2 regions of the Streptomyces sp. NPDC092370 genome follow, and region 2 is predicted to be linked to the other one. Evidence: riboswitches for the same ligand, from Rfam matches in the RefSeq annotation. Region 2 holds a riboswitch; the other holds the start of a gene.

Region 1 (11,295 bases), on a different contig from region 2:
CGGCGGGCCGCACCGACACGGGCGGCAGGGCCAGTTCACGCCGGAGCCCCTGGGTCGCGTCCAGCAGGGTGTCCAGCAGCAGGCGTACCCGCATGTCCTCGACGCTGCGGCCCTCGCGGGCGGCCCGACGCGCGGCCTCCAGGGCGGCCTCGGTCTCGCCCAGCCGGGACTTCAGCCGCCGGGTCTCGCTCTCGGCGGCGGACACCTGGGCGTGCCCCTCGGCGCGGATGGCCTCGATCTCACCGTGCACCTTGCGCAGGGCGGCCTCGCCGCGCTTGACGTCGCTGAGGGCGGCGCGCAGCTTGCGGTGCAGGGACTCGGTCTCCTTCTTGGCCGATTCCAGCTCCGTGCGCAGCCGCTCGGTCTCGGCCCGGGTGTGGTCACGGGCCCGGTCGAGTTCGGCGCGCAGCCGCTCCAGCTCGGCCCGGCTCTCCTCGTCGGCGCGCTCGGCGTCGGCCCGCTGGGCCTCCTCGCCGGCGGCGGTGACCAGCTTCACCCAGCCGGGCGGCCGCAGTACGTAGGCCGCGGCCGCCACGTCGAGCGGGTCCGCGGCCGGGGGCGGGGAGCCTGAGTCGAGAGCGCCGGTCAGTTCCGGCTGGGTCTCTCTGAGGTTCTCCCCGATGCGCTGCCGGAACAGCGGATCGGTCTCCAGCGCCGCGGCCATCGCGTTGCCGGCGAACTTGGCCCTGCGGTTCGGGGCGAACCTGGCGTACTGCCTGAGCTGGGCGGGCAGCTCGCCCACCGTCAGCGAGCCGAAGCCGTCGGAGACGATCTGCACGACCCTGCGGCGCACACCGTCGGGCAGGGGACGGTCGAGCACCTCGGCGGCGCCGTCCCCCGGCCCCCCGCCCGTGGTCTCCACCATCCGTCACACCCCAATGCCTGTGCGGGGCCGCCTCCCGTCAGGAGCCGGCGCCCGGCCTGTCCACGAGTTCCACCTGGTCCACCGCGTTGCACCAGCGGCAGCGCACCGACTCGATGCTCTCACTGAGCACCTCGCGCTCCTCGACCTTCGGCTCTCCGGCCAGGTCGAGGTGGACGTACTCGACGACCTTCGACGAGCGGGTCACGTCGAACCTCGTGAGGTTGCCGCAGAGGGTGCAGCGCCACCGCGTCTCGGCGGTCGGCAGGGGAACCGTCATCGTGACCTGTTCTCTTTCCTTCTAGTGTCCGTGACGCGACCGGCATCCCCGGTGCGTATGGCTCGTAACCCTACGGCCTGGCGGGTCCTCGCCGCCTGCCCGTCCACGGCGGCGAGGCGACCTGGGTGGTTGCGTCCGTTTGCGTCATGCTTTGTGCTCATGATCTCCAAGTGGAGTGCGTCGATCGTCCGGGCCGGCAGATCGGTCAGGGGGTCGTCGGCGCCGGTGACGTACTCACTGATCGCCCTGTGCTGTCTGTCCTTCCTGGCCGGACCCGCCTCGGGCCTGAACCCGGCGTACGGCACCGGCGACGAGCTCCTGGCCGTACAGCGGGCCTACTTCCGGCGCTGGGGGGTGATTCCCGCAGAACTGTTCGAAGGGTCCGCGGGGTCGGCCCTCACGCCCGCGACGGCGCTCTTCGTCCACGGCAGCTGGGTGCACCTGCTCGGCAACATGCTCTTCCTCTACGTCTTCGGGGCGATGACCGAGGAACGGATGGGCCGCGTGCAGTTCACCCTGTTCTACGTCGGCTGCGGCTACCTGGCCCTGCTGGGCTACACCGTCGCCAACGCGCACTCCGAGCAGTCCCTGGTCGGCGCCTCGGGGGCGATCTCGGCGGTCCTCGGCGCGTTCCTGTACCTGTTCCCCCGCGCCCGGGTCACCAGTCTCCTGCCGTTCCTCTTCTTCCTTCCGGTGCGCTTCCCGGCGTGGGTCGTACTGCCGTTCTGGGCGGCGCTGCAGTGGCTGGCGGCGGGGCGGGCCTCGGACGGGCCGGGGGTGGCCTACCTCGCCCACCTCATCGGGTTCGGTCTGGGCTTCGGCTATGCGTCGGTCCGCTACGGCCGCCCCACCAGCCCTACTAGAGTGAAGGCCGCCCCTGCTCCGGCCCCCGAGGGAGAGAACCAGCCGTGATCACCGCGATCGTCCTGATCAAGACCAGCGTGGACCGGATCCCCGAGATCGCCGAGTCGATCGCGGCGCTGGACAGCGTCAGCGAGGTCTTCTCCGTCACCGGCACCTACGACCTGATCGCGATGGTCCGGGTGAAGGAGCACGAGGACCTGGCGGAGGTCATCCCGGGCCGGATCAGCAAGATCCCCGGAGTGGAGGGGACCGACACGCACGTGGCGTTCCGTACGTACTCGCAGCACGACCTGGAGGCGGCATTCTCGATCGGCCTGGACAACTGAGGCCGTCGCGTCCCGCCCCGCGCGCGTGACCTGCTCACGGACACCCCCGAACCCGCCCCGCGGATGATCGTCCCGGGCAGCCGCCCACCGGCTCAGGCGGAGGTGTCCGGCACGCAGCGCCCGTCCTCGGTGCGGTAGTTCCACTTCGCCCCGTCCGTCACGAGCTCCCGCACCGCCCGCACGAACCGCTCCACGTGCTCGTCCGGCGTGCCCGCGCCGAAGCTGACCCGGATGGCGTTGAGCGACTTCTCCCCGGGCACGGCCTCCGGCGACCCGCACTCCCCCTGCGACTGCGGGTCGCTGCCGAGCAGCGTGCGCACCAGCGGATGGGCGCAGAACAGCCCGTCCCGCACGCCGATGCCGTACTCGGCGGACAGGGCGGCGGCGAAGTGGGAGCTGTTCCAGCCCTCGACGACGAAGGAGAGCACCCCGACCCGCGGGGCGTCGTCCCCGAAGAGGGACAGGAACCGCACCTGGGGAACGCCGGCGAGACCCTCCCGGACCGCGCGGATGAGGTACTGCTCACGGGCCACGAGGGTGTCGAAACCGGCCTCGGTCAGCGCCTTGCAGGCCGAGGCGACGGCGTAGGCGCCGATGACGTTGGGCGAACCGGCCTCATGGCGGGCGGCGCTGTCGTGCCACTCCACGTCCACTCCCCCGTCATCCCGCCGGCCGACCTTGCGGCTGGCGCCGCCGCCCGCGAGATACGGCTCGGCGGCGCGCAGCCAGTCGGCCCGTCCGGCCAGGACGCCCGAGCCGAAGGGCGCGTACAGCTTGTGCCCGGAGAAGGCGACCCAGTCCACGTCGAGGCCGGCGACGGACACCGGGTGGTGCGGGGCCAGCTGGGCGGCGTCCAGCACGATCCGCGCACCGTGGGCGTGCGCGGCCGCGGCGAGTTCCCGTACGGGCCACAGCTCGCCGGTGACGTTCGAGGCGCCGGTGACGCAGACCAAGGCCGGCCCGTGGCCCCCCTCGGTCGACACAGACCGGCCGGCCAGGGCGCGCTCCAGGGTCTCGACGGCCTCACGGGGGCTGCGCGGGGCGTCGAGGCACGTCACGCGGGCGTTGCGCCAGGGCAGCAGGGCGGCGTGGTGCTCGGTCTCGAAGACGAAGACCTGGCAGTCGGCGGGGAGCGCGGCGGCGAGGAGGTTGAGGGAGTCGGTGGTGGAGCGGGTGAAGATCACCTGGTCGCCCTCGCGGCAGTCGAGGAACTCCGCGACGGTCCGGCGGGCGTTCTCGAACAAGTCGGTCGACAGCTGGGACAGGTACCCGGCCCCGCGGTGCACGCTGCCGTAGTACGGCGCGTAGGCGGCCACGTCGTCCCAGACCCGCTGGAGGGCCGGGGCGCTGGCGGCGTAGTCGAGCGCGGCGTAGGTGACTTCGCCCCCGGTCACGAGCGGGACGGTGACATCCCGGCCCAGAACGGGCAGCGGGGCACAAACAGACTGATCGGCGGCAACGGTGGAGACGGACATGGGTGAACTCCCGTGACGGCAGGTGGAATCCGCCCGCGAGCACATACGGCTACAAGCGGGGGTGAAGGAAAGAGGGGATGCGGAGGCGGGGCTCTGCGGCCCTATCGCATTCGCTGGTTCACGAGAGACTCCTCGTCACGCGCTTGCCACAGACCTCGCTGCCTGCGGCCTGGTCTTCACCCGGGGCACCCCGCCACGGACGGAGGGTTGCCGGACAGTCGGCCGGGGCCTCATGACTGTCACTCATGACCTGCCGGGAACGTACGCGAAAAGATCGGCGTCCCGCAACCCGAGTCCGGATCGCGGGACGCCGTCCCGGTTCCCTACGTGTTGCTCGCGGCCACCCAGCGCTCCAGCGTCCGCTTCGCCGCACCGGAGTCGATCGACTCGGCCGCCTTCACCATCGCGGCGCGGATCTGATCGGCCAGTGGCGCGGTGGTGGGCTCCAGGGCCACCAGGGCCGCGGCCGAGTTCAGCACCACCGCGTCCCGCACCGGCCCCGTCTCTCCGTCCAGCAGCCGCCGCGCGACCTCCGCGTTGTAGGAGGCGTCCGCGCCACGCAGAGCCTCGACGGGGACCAGTTCGAGGCCCACGTCCCGGGGGTCGAAGGCCTCCTCGGTCACCTCGCCGTCCCGGACGATCCAGACCCGGGACGTGGCCGTGGTGGTGAGCTCGTCGAGGCCGTCGTCACCCCGGAAGACCAGGGACGAGTTGCCGCGTTCGGCGAACACGCCCGCGACGATCGGCGCCATGCGGGGGTCCGCCACGCCGACGGCCTGGGCCCGGACCCGGGCCGGGTTGGTCAGCGGGCCGAGGGCGTTGAACACCGTGCGGATACCCAACTGGCCGCGGGCCGCGCCCGCGTGCCGCAGCGCCGGGTGGAACTTCACCGCGAAGCAGAAGGTGATCCCGGCCTCCTCGGCCACCTCGGCGACCCGGTGCAGCGGCAGTTCCAGGTTGACCCCGAGCTTCTCCAGCACGTCGGAGGCCCCGGACGCCGAGGACGCGGCCCGGTTGCCGTGCTTGACGACCTTCGCGCCGGTGCCCGCGACGACGATCGAGGACATCGTGGAGATGTTGACCGTCTTCGCGCCGTCACCGCCGGTGCCGACGATGTCGACCGTCGCCCCGGGCACCTCGATCACGTTGGCATGCTCGTACATCGCGCGGACCAGGCCGTTGATCTCCTCGACGGTCTCGCCCTTGGCGCGCAGGGCCACGACGAACCCGGCGATCTGCGCCTCGGTCGCCTCACCGCGCATGATGCGGTCCATCGCCCAGGCGGTGTCGTCGGCGCCCAGGTGCCTGCCGTCCAGCAGGCCGTTCAGCAGCAGGGGCCAGGAGCGGCCCGCCGCGGTGTCGCCTCCAGCGGGGGTCACAGCGCTCATAAGCCGCTCCAGGGTCAGGCGTCCCGCACTACGGGACGAGAATCTCAACGAGGTCCACCCTATCCAGCCCCGAGCGCGGCGAAGGGCCCCGTCCGACGATCGGACGGGGCCCTTCGGTGTGGCGTGGCGAAGCAGTGATCAGTGGTGGCCGTGGCCGCTCGTGATCTCCCGGTACTCCTCGGCGGTGGGCTTCGGGATCTGGGCACCCTCGCCGTAGTAGGCGTCGCTGAGCTTGGCGCGCAGCTTCTCGGAGCCCTTCACCTTGCGCTCGACACCGTTCTCGTCGACCGTCGGGCCGATCTCGGCCGGCTTGTACTGCTCGTGCGCGGTGAGCGTGTACATCTGCTCCTGGCTGAGCGGCTCGTGCACCTCGATGAACTCACCGTGCGGCAGGCGCTTGATGATGCCCGACTCGCGGCCGTGCAGCACCTTCTCCTTGTCCCGGCGCTGCAGGCCGAGGCAGATGCGCTTGGTGACGATGAAGGCGATGACCGGTCCGACGAAGAACCCGATCCGGACGAACCAGGTCACCGCGTTGATCGACAGATGGAAGTGCGTGGCGACGATGTCGTTGCCACCGCCGATCAGCATGATGATGTAGCCGGTGACCCACGCGACACCGACGCCGGTGCGGGTCGGGGCGTTGCGCGGCCGGTCCAGGATGTGGTGCTCGCGCTTGTCCCCGGTGACCCACGACTCGATGAACGGGTAGAGGGCGATGATCGCGAGGAACACACCGAAGAGCACCAGCGGGATGAACACGCCCAGGACGAGGGTGTGGCCCCAGAGGTTGATCTCCCAGCCCGGCATCGCCCGGATCAGGCCTTCGGCGAAGCCCATGTACCAGTCGGGCTGGGCACCGGTGGACACCTGGTCGGGCCGGTACGGGCCCAGGACCCAGATCGGGTTGATCGTCGCGATCGCGGCGAGGGCCGAGATGAGACCGAAGACCAGGAAGAAGAAGCCTCCGGCCTTGGCCATGTAGACCGGCAGCAGCGGCATGCCGACGACGTTCTTGTTGGTCCGGCCGGGACCCGCGAACTGGGTGTGCTTGTGGTAGAAGACCAGGATCAGGTGGCCGACCACGAGCCCGAGCATGATGCCCGGCAGCAGCAGGATGTGGATCGAGTAGAACCGGGCGACGAAGTCGGTGCCCGGGAACTCCCCGCCGAACAGGAACATCGAGATGTACGTGCCCACGATCGGCACGGACAGGATCGCGCCCTGCGTGAAGCGGACACCGGTGCCGGAGAGCAGGTCGTCCGGGAGCGAGTAACCGGTGAAACCGGTGAACATGCCCAGGACGAACAGCAGGAAGCCGAACAGCCAGTTGATCTCGCGCGGCTTGCGGAACGCGCCGGTGAAGAAGACGCGCATCATGTGCACGAACATGCCGGCGAGGAAGATGATCGCCGCCCAGTGGTGGATCTGCCGGATGAGCAGACCGCCGCGGACGTCGAAGCTGATGTCCAGGGTGGAGGCGAACGCCTCCGACATCAGCTGCCCCTGGAGCGGCACGTAGCTGCCGTGGTACTCCACCTCGTTCATCGACGGGTGGAAGAACAGCGTCAGGTACACACCCGTGAGGATGATGATGATGAAGCTGTAGAGGCAGATCTCACCCAGCATGAAGGACCAGTGGTCCGGGAAGATCTTGCGCATGTTGGCCTTGGCCAGGGAGTAGATCCCGAGGCGGCCGTCGGCCCAGTCGGCTACCCGCTCACCCGCGGGCGCCTTGCGGCGTGTCTGTGCAGTGCTCATCCGCGCTCCCAGAAAGCAGGGCCGACGGGCTCTTCGAAGTCGCCGAGCGCCTCGAGGTAGCCCTCGTCGTTCACGCCGATGCGGAGCTGCGGCAGGGCGTGACCAGCGGGACCGAAGATCACTCGGGCACCGTCGGAGAGGTCGAAGGTGGACTGGTGGCAGGGGCAGAGCACGTGATGCGTCTGCTGCTCGTACAGGGAGATCGGGCAACCGACGTGGGTGCAGATCTTCGAGTACGCGACGATGCCCTCGTGCGACCACTCGAGCTCGCGCTTGTCCTTGATGTTCTCCGGCTGGATCCGGACGATCATCAGGGCGGCCTTGGCGATCTCGTTCTGGAAGTCGTGGTCGTGCTCCTCCAGGCCCTCGGGCTTGGCGAAGGTCAGCGAACCGACCGCGACGTCGGAGGGACGCAGCGGCTCGTTGGTGTTCATGTTGACGAGCAGCTTGCCCTTGGACCAGAGCGTGTGGCGGAGCTTCTCACCAGGCAGCGGGCCGAGGTCGCGCAGCAGCACGACTCCGGAGAGCGGCACCAGCGTGAGCGCCCCGAGCATGGTGTTGCGGATCAGCTTGCGGCGGCCGAGCGCGGACTCCTTGGCGCCCTGCTTGAAGTCCGCGAAGACCTTCTCGCGGACCTCGGGCGTCGCCTCGATCGGGTGCCGCTCGTCGGCGACCTCCACGTCCGACATCAGGGTGCGGGCCCAGTGGACCGCGCCCGCGCCGATGCAGAACAGCGCGATGCCGAGCGTCATGCCCAGCGCGAAGTTCAGGGCGCTGATGTGGCCGAGCGGCCAGATGTAGACCGCCTTGTCGACCGGGATCGCCACGAACGCGGCGATGAAGGCGATGGTGGCCAGCATCGACGTCGTGAACATCAGGGCGACCGCGCGCTCGGACCGCTTGGCGGCCCGCTCGTCGACGTCCTGGATGCGGTGCTCGTGAGGCGGCAGGCCCGGGTCGGCGAACGGGTGCTTGTCGTCCGCGACGCTCACCGCGCCGTGCCCGTGCTCGTCATGTCCTGCGGACTGCGCGGCAGGCAGGTTCTCTTCTGGAATGTCTTGGCTACTCATGACTTCTTGGCCTTTGCGGTCCGGGCGGCGACCCACACGGCGACGGCGATCAGACCGCCGAGACCGAAGATCCAGCCGAAGAGGCCCTCACTGACCGGCCCGAGGCCACCCAGTTCGAGGCCGCCGGGGCTCTCGGTCTTTTCGCTGTTGACCGCGTCGAGGTACGCGATGATGTCCTTCTTGTTCTTCTCCGACAGCGTGGTGTCGGGGAAGGACGGCATGTTCTGCGGGCCGGTCTGCATGGCCTCGTAGATGTGCTTCGGGGAGACGCCCTCGAGGCTCGGCGCGTACTTGCCGTGCGTCAGCGCGCCGCCCTTGCCGGTGAAGTTGTGGCACTGCGCGCAGTTGTTGCGGAACAGCTCACCGCCCTTGGCGATGTCGGCACCCTGGGGGCCGTACTGCTCCTCCGTCGGGACGGACGGACCGGCGCCCAGCGAGGCGATGTACGCCGCGAGCTGGTCGATCTCGGCCTGCGAGTAGATGTTCTTCTTCTCCGGGACCTGGGGGCCCTGGGAGGTGGCGGCCGGCATCCGGCCGGTGGCCACCTGGAAGTCTACGGCCGCTGCGCCCACACCCACCAGGCTCGGCCCGTCGGAGGTGCCCTGACCGCCGGTGCCGTGGCAACTGGCGCAGCCGACGGCGTAGAGCTTCTTGCCCTCCTCGATGGTGAGGGACTGGGCGGTTTCGTCGGCCTGCGCCTGGCCCGCGGGTGCGAACACGGCGTACAGCCCCCCGGTGCATGCCAGCGCGAGGAGTAGGACGACGAGCGCCGCCAGCGGGTGGCGTCGTCGTGCGGAGAGCTTTTTCACGGATTACCCCGGTGTCAGGATCTTCTGCGTCGATGCTTCTGGGATGCGCGCTTCTTCGAGCACGCGCGGATGCGGGCCCTGCTACTTGATCATGTAGATCGTGGCGAAGAGACCGATCCAGACGACATCGACGAAGTGCCAGTAGTAGGACACGACGATCGCGGCCGTCGCCTGCTCGTGGGTGAACCTCCGGGCCGCGTAGGTCCGGCCGAGGACCAGCAGGAAGGCGATGAGACCGCCCGTCACGTGCAGGCCGTGGAAGCCGGTGGTCAGGTAGAACACCGAGCCGTACGGGTCGGAGGACAGGGACAGGCCCGCCTCCTTGACCAGCTCCGTGTACTCGAAGACCTGACCTCCGATGAAGATCGCACCCATCACGAAGGTGACGATGAACCACATCCGGAGCTTCTTCACGTCACCGCGCTCGGCGGCGAAGACGCCGAGCTGGCAGGTGAGTGAAGAGAGCACCAGGATGGTGGTGTTCGTCGCCGAGAACGGGAAGTTGAGATGGGCAGCCATCTCCTTCCAGTGATCGGGACCCGTCACCGATCGCAGGGTGAAGTACATCGCGAAGAGGGCCGCGAAGAACATCAGCTCGGAACTCAGCCAGATGATGGTTCCGACGCTGGTGAGGTTCGGCCGGTTGACCGACGGGTGCGCGTGCCCGGTTTCTACTGTCGTTGCTGTCGCCACGACCGACATTATGTCGGTCGCTTATCCCGCCCTCACTCCGGGGGGTGCCGTTCGGAGTGTCTGAGCCGGTCGTACCGGTGTTGACGTGGTCTTCAAGGGAGTAGCATCCGGCCCAACGGGCCTGTCCTTACGACGCTGACGTCACGGAGGAACAATGCAGCCGACCGCCACGGTGCTGGTCTACAGCGACGACTCCAACACCCGGGAGCAGGTGCGGCTCGCCACGGGACGAAGGCCGGCTCCGGACGTTCCCGTGGTGGAGTTCGTGGAGTGCGCGACTCCCGCCGCGGTGCTCACGGAGCTGGACCGGGGTGGGATCGACGTCTGTGTGCTGGACGGCGAGGCCGTGCCGATGGGCGGCATGGGGATGTGCCGGCAGATCAAGGACGAGGTGTTCGACTGCCCGCCGGTTCTGCTGCTGATGGGACGGCCCCAGGATGCGTGGCTGGCGACCTGGAGTCGTGCGGAGTCGGCCGTGACCTTGCCGGTGGAACCGGTGGAGTTCGCGTCCGCGCTGGCGTCCCTGCTGCGGGAGAAGGCGGCCTTGAACGCCTGAGGACTCGGCGCTTCCGCTTGTATGGCGACCTGGGTGCGTGGGGGGTTGTTCGCGCGGTTCCCCGCGCCCCTGAGGGCGTTCAGACGCTCTGCGGGCGCAGGCGGGCTCTGTCGGCCGCGGTGGGGCCGTCCGGGGTGCCGCCCACGAGGGCGCTGCCGGTGCGCCACTTCGCCCAGTCGAGGTTCCAGTCGCCGAAGCCGTTGCCGAAGGGCGCCATCGTGTCGCCGCCGGAGTTCACGACCTTGACGATGTCGCCCTCGCGGACGGTTTCGTAGAACCACGCCGCGTTCTCGGTGCTCATGCCGGTGCAGCCGTGGCTGACGTTGGCGTAGCCCTGGGAGCCGACGGACCAGGGGGCGGCGTGGACGTACTCGCCGCTGTGGGTGACCCGGACCGAGTGGTGCACCACCAGGTCGTAGAAGTCCGAGGCGCCGATGCTGGCGCTGGTCATGCGGACGGTGCCCTCCTTGGCCAGGACGACCTTGACGCCGTTGCGCGTGTCGTAACCGGGCATGCCCGTGGTGACCGGGATCTCCCGGACGATCTCGTCGTTCTTGTAGACGGTCATCCGGTGGGCGGCTGCGTCCGTGAGGGCTATGAGCTTGTCCGCGGTGGTGATGGTCAGCGGCTTGGCCTTGCCGCCCCACATCCGGTCGCCGATCTTGATGCCCTGGAGGTTGCTGCGGACCTGGACGGTGGCCCGGGCGGGCCAGTAGTCCTTGGGACGGTAGTGCAGCTTCTTGTCGTCCACCCAGTGCCAGGCGCCGTCCGTGGCGGGGGTCGAGGAGACCTTGAGGGCGCGTTCCACGACGGCCCGCTGGGCCTTGACCTTGACGGGCTGGCTCAGCTCGGCCGTGATCGGCTGGCCGACGCCGTAGGTGCCCGCCCTGGGGCCGAAGGTGACGTCCAGGCGCTTCTTGGTGGTCGGCTTGCCGGTGTCGAAGGTGACGACCTTGCGTCCGGGCGCGCCGTCCTCGTCCTCGGTGCTCACCCGGACCGTGTAGCTGGCGTTGGCGGCGAGCGGGGAGGTGCTGTGCCAGCGGCTGCCGTCGGCGGCGAGTTCGCCCGCCACGTAGCGTCCTGAGGCGTCGTGGGCGGTGACGTCCGTGATGCGCCCGCCGGAGTCCTCGACGACTTCGAGGGGCTTGTCCGGGTCGGCCTTCTCGCGGCCCTCGGAGGGGGCGTTGAAGGACACCTGGTCCGCGGCGTCG
Region 2 (11,295 bases):
GCGAGGCCACCGGTGCGCACGTCGTGGCCGAGGGCGACCGGGGCGCCCAGCCGCTCCGCCAGCAGGTCGCGCAGGGGGACGTCGCGCCAGCCGAGGTTGGCCGCGTAGACCGCGACGCCGCGCGCCTCGTCGACGATGCCGGGGACGGCCACCCCGGCGGCGCACGCGGGCGTGCCGAACCGCTCGGCGCCCCAGGCGCGCAGCTCGGCGGCGAAGTCGAGGATGCCCGCGACGACGGCGTCCGGCCCTTGGGCGCGTCGGGTGGCCCGGCGGGCCCGGTGCAGTACCTCGCCGCCGGGCCCGGTCAGCGCGGCCTTCATTCCGGTGCCGCCCACGTCCAGGGCGATGACATGTCTCACGGGGAACAGTGTGACCCGGGGACCCGCAAGAGGTCTAGTCCACTCACGTGGTGTAGACCTTGTTCCGCATATCGAAATGTTTCGGCGGCGGTGACGCCGGGGTTGGGGAAGAACAGCAGTGCAGCGGCGGCGGATGACAGGAACGATCGCGGTGGTGTCCGCACTGGGCATGACGGCGGTCCTCGGCGGCTGTGGAGTCACGGGTGGCTCGGGCGACGTGACCCTGAAGCTGGTCGCCGCCGACTACGGCGACAGCGCGGCCAACAGCTCGAAGAAGTACTGGGACAAGCTCGCCGAGGAGTACGAGGCCGACCACCCCGACGTCACCGTCGACGTCACCGTCTACTCCTGGAACGACGTCGACCGCAAGGTCAGGGAGATGGTCGCCGCCGGTGACCCGCCGGACATGGCGCAGATCGGCGCGTACGCCGACTACGCCGCCCAGGACCAGCTCTACAAGGCCGACGACCTGCTCTCCATACGTACGCAGGCCGACTTCGTCGGGCAGCTGGCCTCCGCGGGCCAGGTGAAGGGCGTGCAGTACGGTCTGCCGTTCGCCGCCTCCACGCGCGTGCTCTTCTACAACAGGACCCTCTTCGCCAAGGCCGGTATCACCCCGCCCGAGTCCTGGGACGACCTGGCCGAGGACGCCGAGGCGCTGAAGGCGAAGGGTGTGAAGTACCCGTACGCGCTGCCCCTCGGACCGGAGGAGGCGCAGGCCGAGACCATGCAGTGGATGCTCAGCGGCGGGGGCGGCTACACCGACGGCGCCGACAGCTACGGCATCGACTCCCCGGAGAACATCGACACCTTCTCCTGGCTGAAGGAGGACCTGGTCGGCAAGGACCTGACCGGGCCGGTCGCGCCCGGTGAGCTGAACCGCGCCGCGGCGTTCGCCGCCTTCGCCAAGGGCGAGGTCGGCATGCTCAACGGCCACCCCTCGCTGATGAAGATCGCCGCCAAGAACGGCGTCAAGTACGGGATGGTGCCCACGCCGGGCAAGGAGGGCCCCAGCAGGTCCACCCTCGGTGTCACCGACTGGATGACGGCGTTCCGCAAGAACGGCCACCGCGACCAGGTGGGCGACTTCCTCGACTTCGTCTACAGCGAGAAGAACGTGCTGGCCTTCTCCCGCGAGTACGACCTGCTGCCGGTCACCACCTCCGCGTCCGGCACCATGGCCTCCTCCGACGAGGACCGGCACCTCAGGCCGTTCCTGGAGGAGCTGCTGGCCTCCGAGCTCTACCCGGTCGGCAAGACGTCCTGGGCCGACGTCAGTGCCCAGGTGAAGCAGCAGATCGGCAAGGCCGTCGCGCCCGGCGCCAGTCCCTCGGGCGTCCTGGGCCACCTCCAGGCGTCGGCGACCCGGGCGGAGAGCGCGGAGTAGGCGCTGTCGGTGGCGGGCGCTACCGTGCCGGGCATGGACGAGGAGTACGACGGGACGCGGCTCGGGCGCAGGGAGCAGGACATCCTCGCGCTCGAACGCCGCGGCTTCTGCGGGCCGGGCGCGAAGGAGCGGGCCATACGCGAGGAGCTGGGCCTGGCCCCCGTGCGCTACTACCAGCTCCTCAACGCCCTGCTGGACGACCCAAGGGCCTTGTCCCACGACCCGGTGACGGTGAACCGGCTGCGCCGCATACGGGAGACGCGCCGGGCGGAACGCTGAGGGCCGCGGGGTGTCCGGCCACCGCGGTGTGCGGGGACGTCGTGGTGTGCGGGGGCGTCGTGGTGTGCGGGGACGTCGTGGTTGTTCGCACCCCGCGGCGGAGCCGCATATCGATGCCGCCCGCGCCCCCGAAGTACCTGCCCGTCAGCCGATGAAGTCCGCCAGCGCCCTCAGCAGCCGCACGACACCCTCCGGGCCGTCCACCACCAGGTCCGCCCGTTCTCGCAGTTCCGTCACCTCGTCGCTGCCGCTGCACACCAGCAGGCCTGGGGTGCCGTCCGCGCGCAGGGTGTCGACGGCGGCGTACGCGGGCAGGTCGCCCAGGTCGTCGCCGCCGTAGAGGACGGACCCGGCGCCGATCTCCCGGGCGAACCCGGTGAGGGCGACGCCCTTGTCGATGCCGGGCGGGCGCAGTTCGAGGACCATGCGGCCGGGCTCCACGATCAGGCCGTGCCGGGTCGCCAGGGCGGTGAGCGGCTCGCACAGGGCCTCGAAGGCGGCCTGCGGGTCGGGGGCCCGGCGGGTGTGCACGGCCACGGCCCGGCCCTTGTCCTCCACCCAGGTCCCGGTCCCTTCGAGGAGTACGGGCAGCTCGGCGCGGACGGCGTGGACGCCGGGGTGCGGATCGGGGGCGGTGACCTTGCCGCTGCGGGCGTCCCACCGCTCGGCGCCGTAGTGGCCGAGGACGACGAGGTGCTCGAGTCCCGGTGCGCCCGCGAAGCCGCCGTTGCGCACCGCGACCTCGGCCGGCCGGCCGGTGATCACCGCCACGGCGGCCACCTTCGGCGCGAGCGCGGCCAGCGCGGGCAGCGCCCATGGGTGGGCCCGGGCCCGCTCCGGGTCGGCCACGATCGGCGCGAGCGTCCCGTCGAAGTCGAGCCCGATCAGCGCCTTGTCCGGTCGGGCGAGGAGGGCGGCGAGCCCCTCCTGCCCGGCCCGCGTGACGGGTGTGGGCAGGGGCTCGGCGCCGGGAGCGTCCGGCCCGCCCGGCCGGGTCGTGGCGCCGCGACCCTCCTGCCCGGCCCGCGTGACGGGTGTGGGCAGGGGCTCGGCGCCGGGAGCGTCCGGCCCACCCGGCCGGGTCGTGGCGCCGCGCCCGGCCGGCTCGTCCTGCCGCTGCCGAGCGGCCGGCGAGTCGTGCGGGGCACTCCCGCCCGTCTGGCTGCTCATCCGGCCCTCAGCCCCTCAGCGCTTCGAGCTGGTCCACGAACCACTGCGCCGGCGGCAGCGCCGTCGCCGCGGCGGCCAGACGCTTGCAGCGCTCGGCGCGTTCCTCGGGGCGCATCGACAGGGCCTCGTGCAGGGCCTGAGCCGTGCCCGTGACGTCGTAGGGGTTCACCGTGATCGCGTCCTCGCCCAGCTCCTCGTGCGCCCCGGCCTCCCGCGACAGCACCAGCGCGCAGCCCGCGTCGGAGAGGACCGGTACCTCCTTGGCGACGAGGTTCATGCCGTCGCGGATGGGGTTGACGAGCGCCACGTCGGCCAGCCGGTAGGCGGCCAGCGAGCGGGCGAAGTCGTCTTTGACGTGCAGCACGACCGGCTTCCAGCCCGGTGTGCCGTACTCGGCGTTGATCTCGTCCGCGACCCGCTGCACCTCGGCCGTGTAGTCCCGGTACACGGCGAGGTCCTGTCGCGAGGGGTACGCGAAGGCGACGTGCACCACCTGCTCGCGCCACTGCGCGTGGGCCTCCAGCAGCCGGCGGTACGCCAGCAGGCCGCGCACGATGTTCTTGGACAGCTCGGTGCGGTCGACGCGGACGATGGTGCGGCGGCCCTCGCCGATCTCCTGCCGCAGCCCGGCCATCCGCTCCTCGACGTCCGGCTCGTGGGCCCGCTTGCGCAGGAAGTCCGCGTCGGCCCCCAGTCCGTGCACTCCGACCCGCGTGCCGCCGAGCCCGCCGGCGAACCGCTCGGCGCACGCGGTGAACGCCTCCGCCCAGCGCTCGGTGAGAAAGCCCAGCCGGTCCGCGCCGAGCATGCCGCGCAGCACCTGCCCGGCCACGTCGTCCGGCAGCATCCGGAAGTACTCCGGCGGCGCCCACGGCGTGTGCGAGAAGTGGCCGATCCTCAGGTCCGGGCGCAGCTCGCGGAGCATGCCCGGCACCAGCGTCAGGTGGTAGTCCTGCACCACCACCGCCGCACCCTGCGCCGCCTCCTCGGCCAACGCCTCGGCGAACGCCCGGTTGTACGTCTCGTAGGACGCCCACTGCCGCCGGAACTCAGCGTCGAAGACCGGCTCCAGGGGCGTCTGGTACAGCATGTGGTGGACGAACCACAGGACCGAGTTGGCGATGCCGTTGTACGCGTCGGCGTGCACGTCGGCCGGGATGTCCAGCATCCGCACGCCGTGCTCTCCGACCCCGCGCCTCACCGCCTCCCGGTCGCCGTCGGACAGCGCCGAGCACACCCACAGCGCGTCCGCGTCCGAACCGATCGCGGAGAGCCCGGAGACCAGGCCGCCGCCACCCCGTTTGGCGTCCAGCGAACCGTCCTCGCCCACCGTGTACGAGACCGGACCGCGGTTGGAGGCCACCAGCACCTGCGCAGCACCGTACGTTGAAGCCATAGACCTCAACCTAGCCCGGCCCGGAAACGCTCAAACGTACGGATCTGCCGTGCGCGGCCGAAAACGGCCCCGGTCAGGCCGCTCTCCGCGCCTGGTACTCGGCGATCTCCACCATCGGGGGACGCTCCTCGGTGTCCACGGAGTACGTCCGGGGCTCGAAGCCGTCCTCGCCCCGCTCGAACTGCGTCAGGGACGGCCGGACCAGGTGCCCGCGGGCCAGCCGCAGCTGGGCCGTGCGGTAGATCGCGGCGGCCATCCGGCCCAGCGCCTGCCCGTCCTGGTGCCGGTGCTTGCGCACCCCGACGTCCACCTGGGCCAGGGCGTCCAGGCCCGCCAGGTGCAGGGCGTCGACGAGCATGCCGAGCTCCACGCCGTAGCCGACGGGGAACGGCAGCCGCTCCAGCAGGGAACGGCGGGCCGCGTACTCGCCGCCGAGCGGCTGCACGAAGCCCGCCAGCCGCGGCCAGTGCATGTTGAGCAGCGGGCGCGCCATCAGTTCGGTGACCCGGCCGCCCTGCCCGGCGGTCCTGGCGGAGGCGAGCGAATCGAGCTCAGTGCCGAGCGGACGGTCGTACATGGCCTTCACCAGGTCCACGTCCGGCTCGGTGAGCAGCGGGCCCACGATTCCGGAGACGAAGTCGGACGAGAATTCCCTGAGGTCCGCGTCGACGAAGCAGACGATGTCCCCGCGGGTGACGAGCAGGGAGCGCCACAGCACCTCGCCCTTGCCGGGCACGGCGGGCAGCCGCGGGAGTATCCCGTCCCGGTGCACCACCCGCGCGCCCGCGGCGGCGGCCACCTCGGACGTGCGGTCGGTGGACCCCGAGTCGACGACGACCAGCTCGTCGACGAGCGGGACCTGTCGCATCAGGTCGTGGCGGATGACGGCGACGATGTCACCGACCGTCGCCTCCTCGCTGAGCGCGGGCAGCACGACGCTGACCGTCTGGCCCGTGCGCTGCTTGGCGGCCAGGATCTGGTGGAGCGGGCGATCGTTCACGGACCAGGAACGGGTGCTCAGCCACCGCTCGACTTCTTCCAGCACCGTGGCGGCTCCTCTGCGTACTCCGGGCGGGACGGACGGTGATCCATCTCGCGGTTCGGACGGCTATCTCAACTGTCCTGGTCGTCGGTTACAGTCTTGAACAACGCGGATGACCATCGCATGTCCGGGGTCACCCGCCGCCTACAACCACATACAGCTCATCCAGAGGGGCAGAGGGAAACGGCCCGATGAAGCCCCGGCAACCCTCCAGTCGGTTCTCGTAGGTCACTGGCGACCACTTCGCGAGGCTCCCGGCTAGGGAAGGTGCCAAATCCGTCTCACGGCGAAACGCGTCGTGAGGAAGATGAGGAAGGGCCTCGCCTCACATGGCTGCGCAGACTGTTGCAAGCACCACTGACTCCACCGTAGACCTTGGTCCCGCCGCGGCGCTGAGCTGCCGCGAGTGCGGTCACCGCGTCCCCCTCGGCCCGGTCTTCGCGTGCGAGGAGTGTTTCGGCCCGCTGGAGATCGCCTACGACTTCTCGGCCTACGACACCGAGGAACTGCGTAAGAAGATCGAGGCGGGACCGGCGAACATCTGGCGTTACGCCCCGCTGCTGCCGGTTCCGGCCGACGTGGCGGACAAGCCGAACATCAACCCGGGCTGGACCAAGCTCGTCAAGGCCGACAACCTCGCCCGCGAGCTGGGTGTCGACGCCGGCAAGCTCTTCGTCAAGGACGACTCCGGCAACCCGACGCACTCCTTCAAGGACCGTGTCGTCGCCCAGGCCCTGGAGGCCGCCCGCGCCTTCGGCTTCACCACGCTCTCCTGCTCCTCCACCGGCAACCTCGCCGGTGCGGTGGGCGCCGCCGCGGCCCGCGCCGGCTTCCGCTCGTGTGTGTTCATCCCGCACGACCTGGAGGAGGGCAAGGTCGTCATGGCCGCGGTCTACGGCGGTGAGCTCGTCGGCATCGAGGGCAACTACGACGACGTGAACCGCTTCTGCTCCGAGCTGATCGGCGACCCGGCCGGAGAGGGCTGGGGCTTCGTCAACGTCAACCTGCGGCCGTACTACGCCGAGGGCTCCAAGACCCTCGCGTACGAGATCTGCGAGCAGCTCGGCTGGCGGCTGCCCGACCAGCTCGTCGTGCCGATCGCCTCCGGCTCGCAGCTCACGAAGATCGACAAGGGCCTGCAGGAGCTGATCAAGCTCGGTCTGGTCGAGGACAAGCCCTACAAGATCTTCGGCGCGCAGGCCGAGGGCTGCTCGCCGGTGTCGACGGCGTACAAGGCCGGGCACGACGTGGTCCGCCCGCAGAAGCCGGACACCATCGCCAAGTCCCTCGCCATCGGCAACCCGGCGGACGGGCCGTACGTGCTGGACATCGCGCGCCGCACGGGCGGTGCCGTGGAGGACGTGAACGACGAGCAGGTCGTGGACGCGATCAAGATCCTCGCCCGGACCGAGGGCATCTTCGCGGAGACCGCCGGCGGTGTGACGGTGGGTGTGACGAAGAAGCTGATCGAGAGCGGTGTGCTCGACCCGTCGAAGACGACCGTGGTACTGAACACCGGGGATGGTCTCAAGACGCTGGATGCGGTGGCGGGCACGGGTCTTTCGGCGACCATTCGTCCCAGCCTGGATGCGTTCCGGGCGGCTGGGCTCGTCTGATCGTTGATCCCTGCGGGCCGGTGGGGGTCGTTCGCGCCCACGCGGCGGAGCCGTGGATCGGCACAGCCCCGCGCCCCTAGGTTTGTCACCCAACCGGAGGTTTTGAAGACATGAGCGTCACCGTTCGCATCCCCACCATCCTGCGCACCTACACCGGCGGTCAGGCCGAGGTCGCCGCCGAGGGGGCGAATCTCGGCGAGGTCATCGCCGATCTGGAGAAGAACCACACCGGGATCGCCGCCCGGGTGCTGGACGACCAGGGCAAGCTGCGCCGGTTCGTCAACGTGTACGTCAACGACGACGACGTGCGGTTCGAACAGGGGCTGGAGACGGCGACGCCCGACGGTGCCGGGGTGTCGATCATTCCCGCCGTCGCCGGCGGCTGAACCCGGTCGACCGGCCCGATTATTACCTTCGGTAACGGCTGTCACTGAGAGTTCACCGAATTGCCCCCTCCGTGAGAGAAGCGGAGGGGGCAATTCTGTGTGATTGAGCGCGATACAGTTGGGGAACACGATCCCGATCCTCTGATCGGAACCCTGAATTCCCTCCGCGGGCCCGACAAGATGTAGCCAAAGTGTGCGCATCTTTTGCGGCTTTTGTTCTCTTTGTGGAGCCCGATTTGCCCTGAATTCGGGCGAATTCTGCCTACATTCCGGACCCTGCGCGTCCGGAATTCTCGTCCGATTGACCTGTTGCAGACGGCAGTTGGACAGATACATTCGGCCGCGGTCGACGCGTTCCGGCGCACGCCCCCAACCGTGGGGGGTGAGGTCTGACCCGGGTCCGCGAAGTGTGGATCTGTGCAAGGGCCAGTAATAGGGGAGTTAGGCATGGCTCAGGGCACCGTCAAGTGGTTCAACGCGGAGAAGGGGTACGGCTTCATCGCGGTCGACGGTGGTGCGGATGTTTTCGTCCACTACAGCGCGATTCAGATGGACGGCTACCGCACCCTTGAAGAGGGCCAGCGGGTCGAGTTCGAGATCTCGCAGGGCCAGAAGGGACCGCAGGCCGACATGGTTCGCGTCTCTGCCTGAACGCGCACCACGACCAACGCTCAAGCGACCGGTCTTCTCAGAAGGGCCCGTACCCCCCGGGGTGCGGGCCCTTCGGCCTGTTCGGAACCCCTGCCGGGCGGCGTTCGCGGGGCGGCTGACGGCCCGTCCCGGTCCCGCCGGGCGCTTGCCCCGCCCGTCACCCGACCACCACCCCTCGTCGAGCCGGCTTCGCGGGCGCACCTTGCACTCGGAGGGGTCGAGTGCTAATCATTGCGTTAGCACTCTGAAGGTGAGAGTGACAACGTAAGGACCGGGTCGGTGAGGCCCACGGACCGGATGGGGCAAGGAACCAGCCGGTCGGGGCCGTCCGTCGCGGGCGCGGGCGCGGTCCGAAGTAATCACCCCCAGTCCTGGAGGGACCACTTCACATGGCCAAGATCATCGCGTTCGACGAGGAGGCGCGGCGCGGCCTCGAGCGCGGCATGAACCAGCTCGCGGACGCCGTGAAGGTGACGCTCGGCCCCAAGGGCCGCAACGTCGTCCTCGAGAAGAAGTGGGGCGCGCCCACGATCACCAACGATGGTGTGTCCATCGCCAAGGAGATCGAGCTCGAGGACCCGTACGAGAAGATCGGCGCCGAGCTGGTCAAGGAAGTCGCCAAGAAGACGGACGACGTCGCCGGTGACGGTACGACCACCGCGACCGTGCTCGCCCAGGCCCTGGTCAAGGAGGGTCTGCGCAACGTAGCCGCCGGCGCCAACCCGATGGCCCTCAAGCGCGGTATCGAGAAGGCCGTCGAGGCCGTCTCCGCCGCCCTGCTGGAGCAGGCGAAGGACGTCGAGACCAAGGAGCAGATCGCCTCCACGGCCTCCATCTCCGCCGCCGACACCCAGATCGGCGAGCTCATCGCCGAGGCCATGGACAAGGTCGGCAAGGAAGGCGTCATCACCGTCGAGGAGTCCCAGACCTTCGGTCTGGAGCTGGAGCTCACCGAGGGTATGCGCTTCGACAAGGGCTACATCTCGGCGTACTTCGCCACCGACATGGAGCGTATGGAGGCCGTCCTCGACGACCCGTACATCCTGATCGCGAACTCCAAGATCTCCAACGTCAAGGACCTGCTCCCGCTCCTGGAGAAGGTCATGCAGTCGGGCAAGCCGCTGCTGATCATCGCCGAGGACGTCGAGGGCGAGGCCCTGTCGACCCTGGTCGTCAACAAGATCCGCGGCACCTTCAAGTCCGTCGCCGTCAAGGCCCCGGGCTTCGGCGACCGCCGCAAGGCGATGCTGCAGGACATCGGCATCCTCACCGGCGGCGAGGTGATCTCCGAGGAGGTCGGCCTCAAGCTGGAGAACGCCACGATCGACCTCCTGGGCAAGGCCCGCAAGGTCGTCATCACCAAGGACGAGACCACCATCGTCGACGGTGCCGGCTCCGCCGAGCAGGTCCAGGGCCGGGTCAACCAGATCCGCGCCGAGATCGAGAACAGCGACTCGGACTACGACCGCGAGAAGCTGCAGGAGCGCCTGGCGAAGCTCGCCGGCGGTGTCGCGGTCATCAAGGCCGGTGCCGCCACCGAGGTGGAGCTCAAGGAGCGCAAGCACCGCATCGAGGACGCCGTGCGCAACGCCAAGGCGGCCGTCGAGGAGGGCATCGTCGCCGGTGGTGGCGTGGCCCTGCTGCAGGCCTCCTCGGTCTTCGAGAAGCTGGACCTGGAGGGCGACGAGCTGACCGGCGCCAACGCCGTGAAGCTGGCCCTGGAGGCCCCGCTCAAGCAGATCGCCGTCAACGGTGGTCTCGAGGGTGGCGTCATCGTCGAGAAGGTGCGCAACCTGCCCGTCGGTCACGGCCTGAACGCCGCGACCGGTGACTACGTCGACATGATCGCCGAAGGCATCATCGACCCGGCGAAGGTGACGCGCTCCGCTCTGCAGAACGCCGCTTCCATCGCCGCGCTGTTCCTCACCACCGAGGCCGTCATCGCCGACAAGCCGGAGAAGGCCGCCGCGCCCGCCGGCGGCGGCATGCCGGGCGGTGACATGGACTTCTGATCGACCTGACGGTTGATCGACGTCCTTACCGAGGGCGGCACCTCCTGTTCGGCAGGGGGTGCCGCCCTCGGGCGTATCCGGTGCGCCTGCGGTATGCGTCCGGGGCGTGATCGGGATCACGGCCGGGGCGGGATGGCGGGGGCGGGGCCGAGGGGTTGGAACGTACGCCCTATGCGCATGCACATACCCTCCGGTATCCGAAAGCGAGCCCCCCACGTGACTGTCGCCGCCTCCGCTTCCCGCGCCGCCGAAATCCTGTCCCGGCCCGTATCGCTGGGCGGCCTGACCGTTCCGAACCGGATCGTGATGGCGCCGATGACCCGTATGTTCTCCCCGGCCGGTGTGCCGGGCGAGGACGTCGTCTCGTACTACGCGCGCCGCGCCGCCGCCGGAGTCGGCCTGATCGTCACCGAGGGCACCTACGTCGGTCACGAGTCGGCCGGGCAGAGCGACCGTGTGCCCCGCTTCCACGGTGACGAGCAACTCGCCGGCTGGGCCAGGGTTGCCGAGGCGGTGCACGCGGCGGGCGGCACGATCGTGCCGCAGCTGTGGCACATCGGCATGGTCCGCAACCAGGGTGAGCCGCCGGTCGCCGACGCCCCGGCCGTCGGCCCCTCCGGCCTGCGCATCGGCGCGACGGAGCCCACCGGGGAGGCCATGACGCAGGCCGACATCGACGCCGTCATCGGCGCGTTCGCCGAGGCCGCGGCCGCCGCGGAGCGCATCGGGTTCGACGGCGTCGAGATCCACGGCGCCCACGGCTACCTGCTCGACCAGTTCCTCTGGGAGGGCACCAACCGCCGCACCGACGCCTACGGCGGCGACCGGGTCGCCCGTGCCAAGCTCTCGGAGGAGATCGTCGCGGCCGTCCGCGAGACCGTCTCCGCCGACTTCCCCATCATCTTCCGCTACTCCCAGTGGAAGCAGGGGGCCTACGACGCCCGCCTCGCCGAGACGCCCGAGGAGCTGGAGGCCATCCTGACGCCGCTGGCCGCCG

Evidence for each region. A riboswitch is a leader RNA that binds a small molecule or an ion and turns the genes downstream of it on or off. The one in region 2 is predicted to bind S-adenosylmethionine.
Region 1: linked by a shared signal. The riboswitch ahead of ACIQHQ_RS04515 (aminotransferase class V-fold PLP-dependent enzyme) and the one ahead of thrC (threonine synthase) in region 2 are both predicted to bind S-adenosylmethionine.

Annotation. Positions count from the first base shown of each region.
Region 1 covers NZ_JBIVQO010000001.1:999,022-1,010,316, reverse strand. The annotation lists gene ACIQHQ_RS04535 (NYN domain-containing protein) at 1-865, opposite strand, end outside; gene ACIQHQ_RS04530 (hypothetical protein) at 903-1,142, opposite strand; gene ACIQHQ_RS04525 (rhomboid family intramembrane serine protease) at 1,302-2,054, shown strand; gene ACIQHQ_RS04520 (Lrp/AsnC family transcriptional regulator) at 2,051-2,332, shown strand; gene ACIQHQ_RS04515 (aminotransferase class V-fold PLP-dependent enzyme) at 2,425-3,807, opposite strand; SAM riboswitch class IV at 3,942-4,058, opposite strand; gene trpD (anthranilate phosphoribosyltransferase) at 4,131-5,195, opposite strand; gene ACIQHQ_RS04505 (cytochrome bc complex cytochrome b subunit) at 5,334-6,956, opposite strand; gene ACIQHQ_RS04500 (Rieske 2Fe-2S domain-containing protein) at 6,953-8,026, opposite strand; gene ACIQHQ_RS04495 (c-type cytochrome) at 8,023-8,835, opposite strand; gene ACIQHQ_RS04490 (heme-copper oxidase subunit III) at 8,917-9,537, opposite strand; gene ACIQHQ_RS04485 (hypothetical protein) at 9,683-10,084, shown strand; gene ACIQHQ_RS04480 (Ig-like domain-containing protein) at 10,164-11,295, opposite strand, start outside.
Region 2 covers NZ_JBIVQO010000003.1:143,189-154,483, forward strand. The annotation lists gene ACIQHQ_RS11850 (ROK family protein) at 1-359, opposite strand, end outside; gene ACIQHQ_RS11855 (extracellular solute-binding protein) at 493-1,746, shown strand; gene ACIQHQ_RS11860 (DUF3263 domain-containing protein) at 1,780-2,025, shown strand; gene otsB (trehalose-phosphatase) at 2,170-3,195, opposite strand; gene ACIQHQ_RS11870 (trehalose-6-phosphate synthase) at 3,203-4,591, opposite strand; gene ACIQHQ_RS11875 (glucosyl-3-phosphoglycerate synthase) at 4,665-5,636, opposite strand; SAM riboswitch class I at 5,792-5,947, shown strand; gene thrC (threonine synthase) at 5,963-7,249, shown strand; gene ACIQHQ_RS11885 (MoaD/ThiS family protein) at 7,360-7,635, shown strand; gene ACIQHQ_RS11890 (cold-shock protein) at 8,083-8,286, shown strand; gene groL (chaperonin GroEL) at 8,676-10,298, shown strand; gene ACIQHQ_RS11900 (NADH:flavin oxidoreductase) at 10,476-11,295, shown strand, end outside.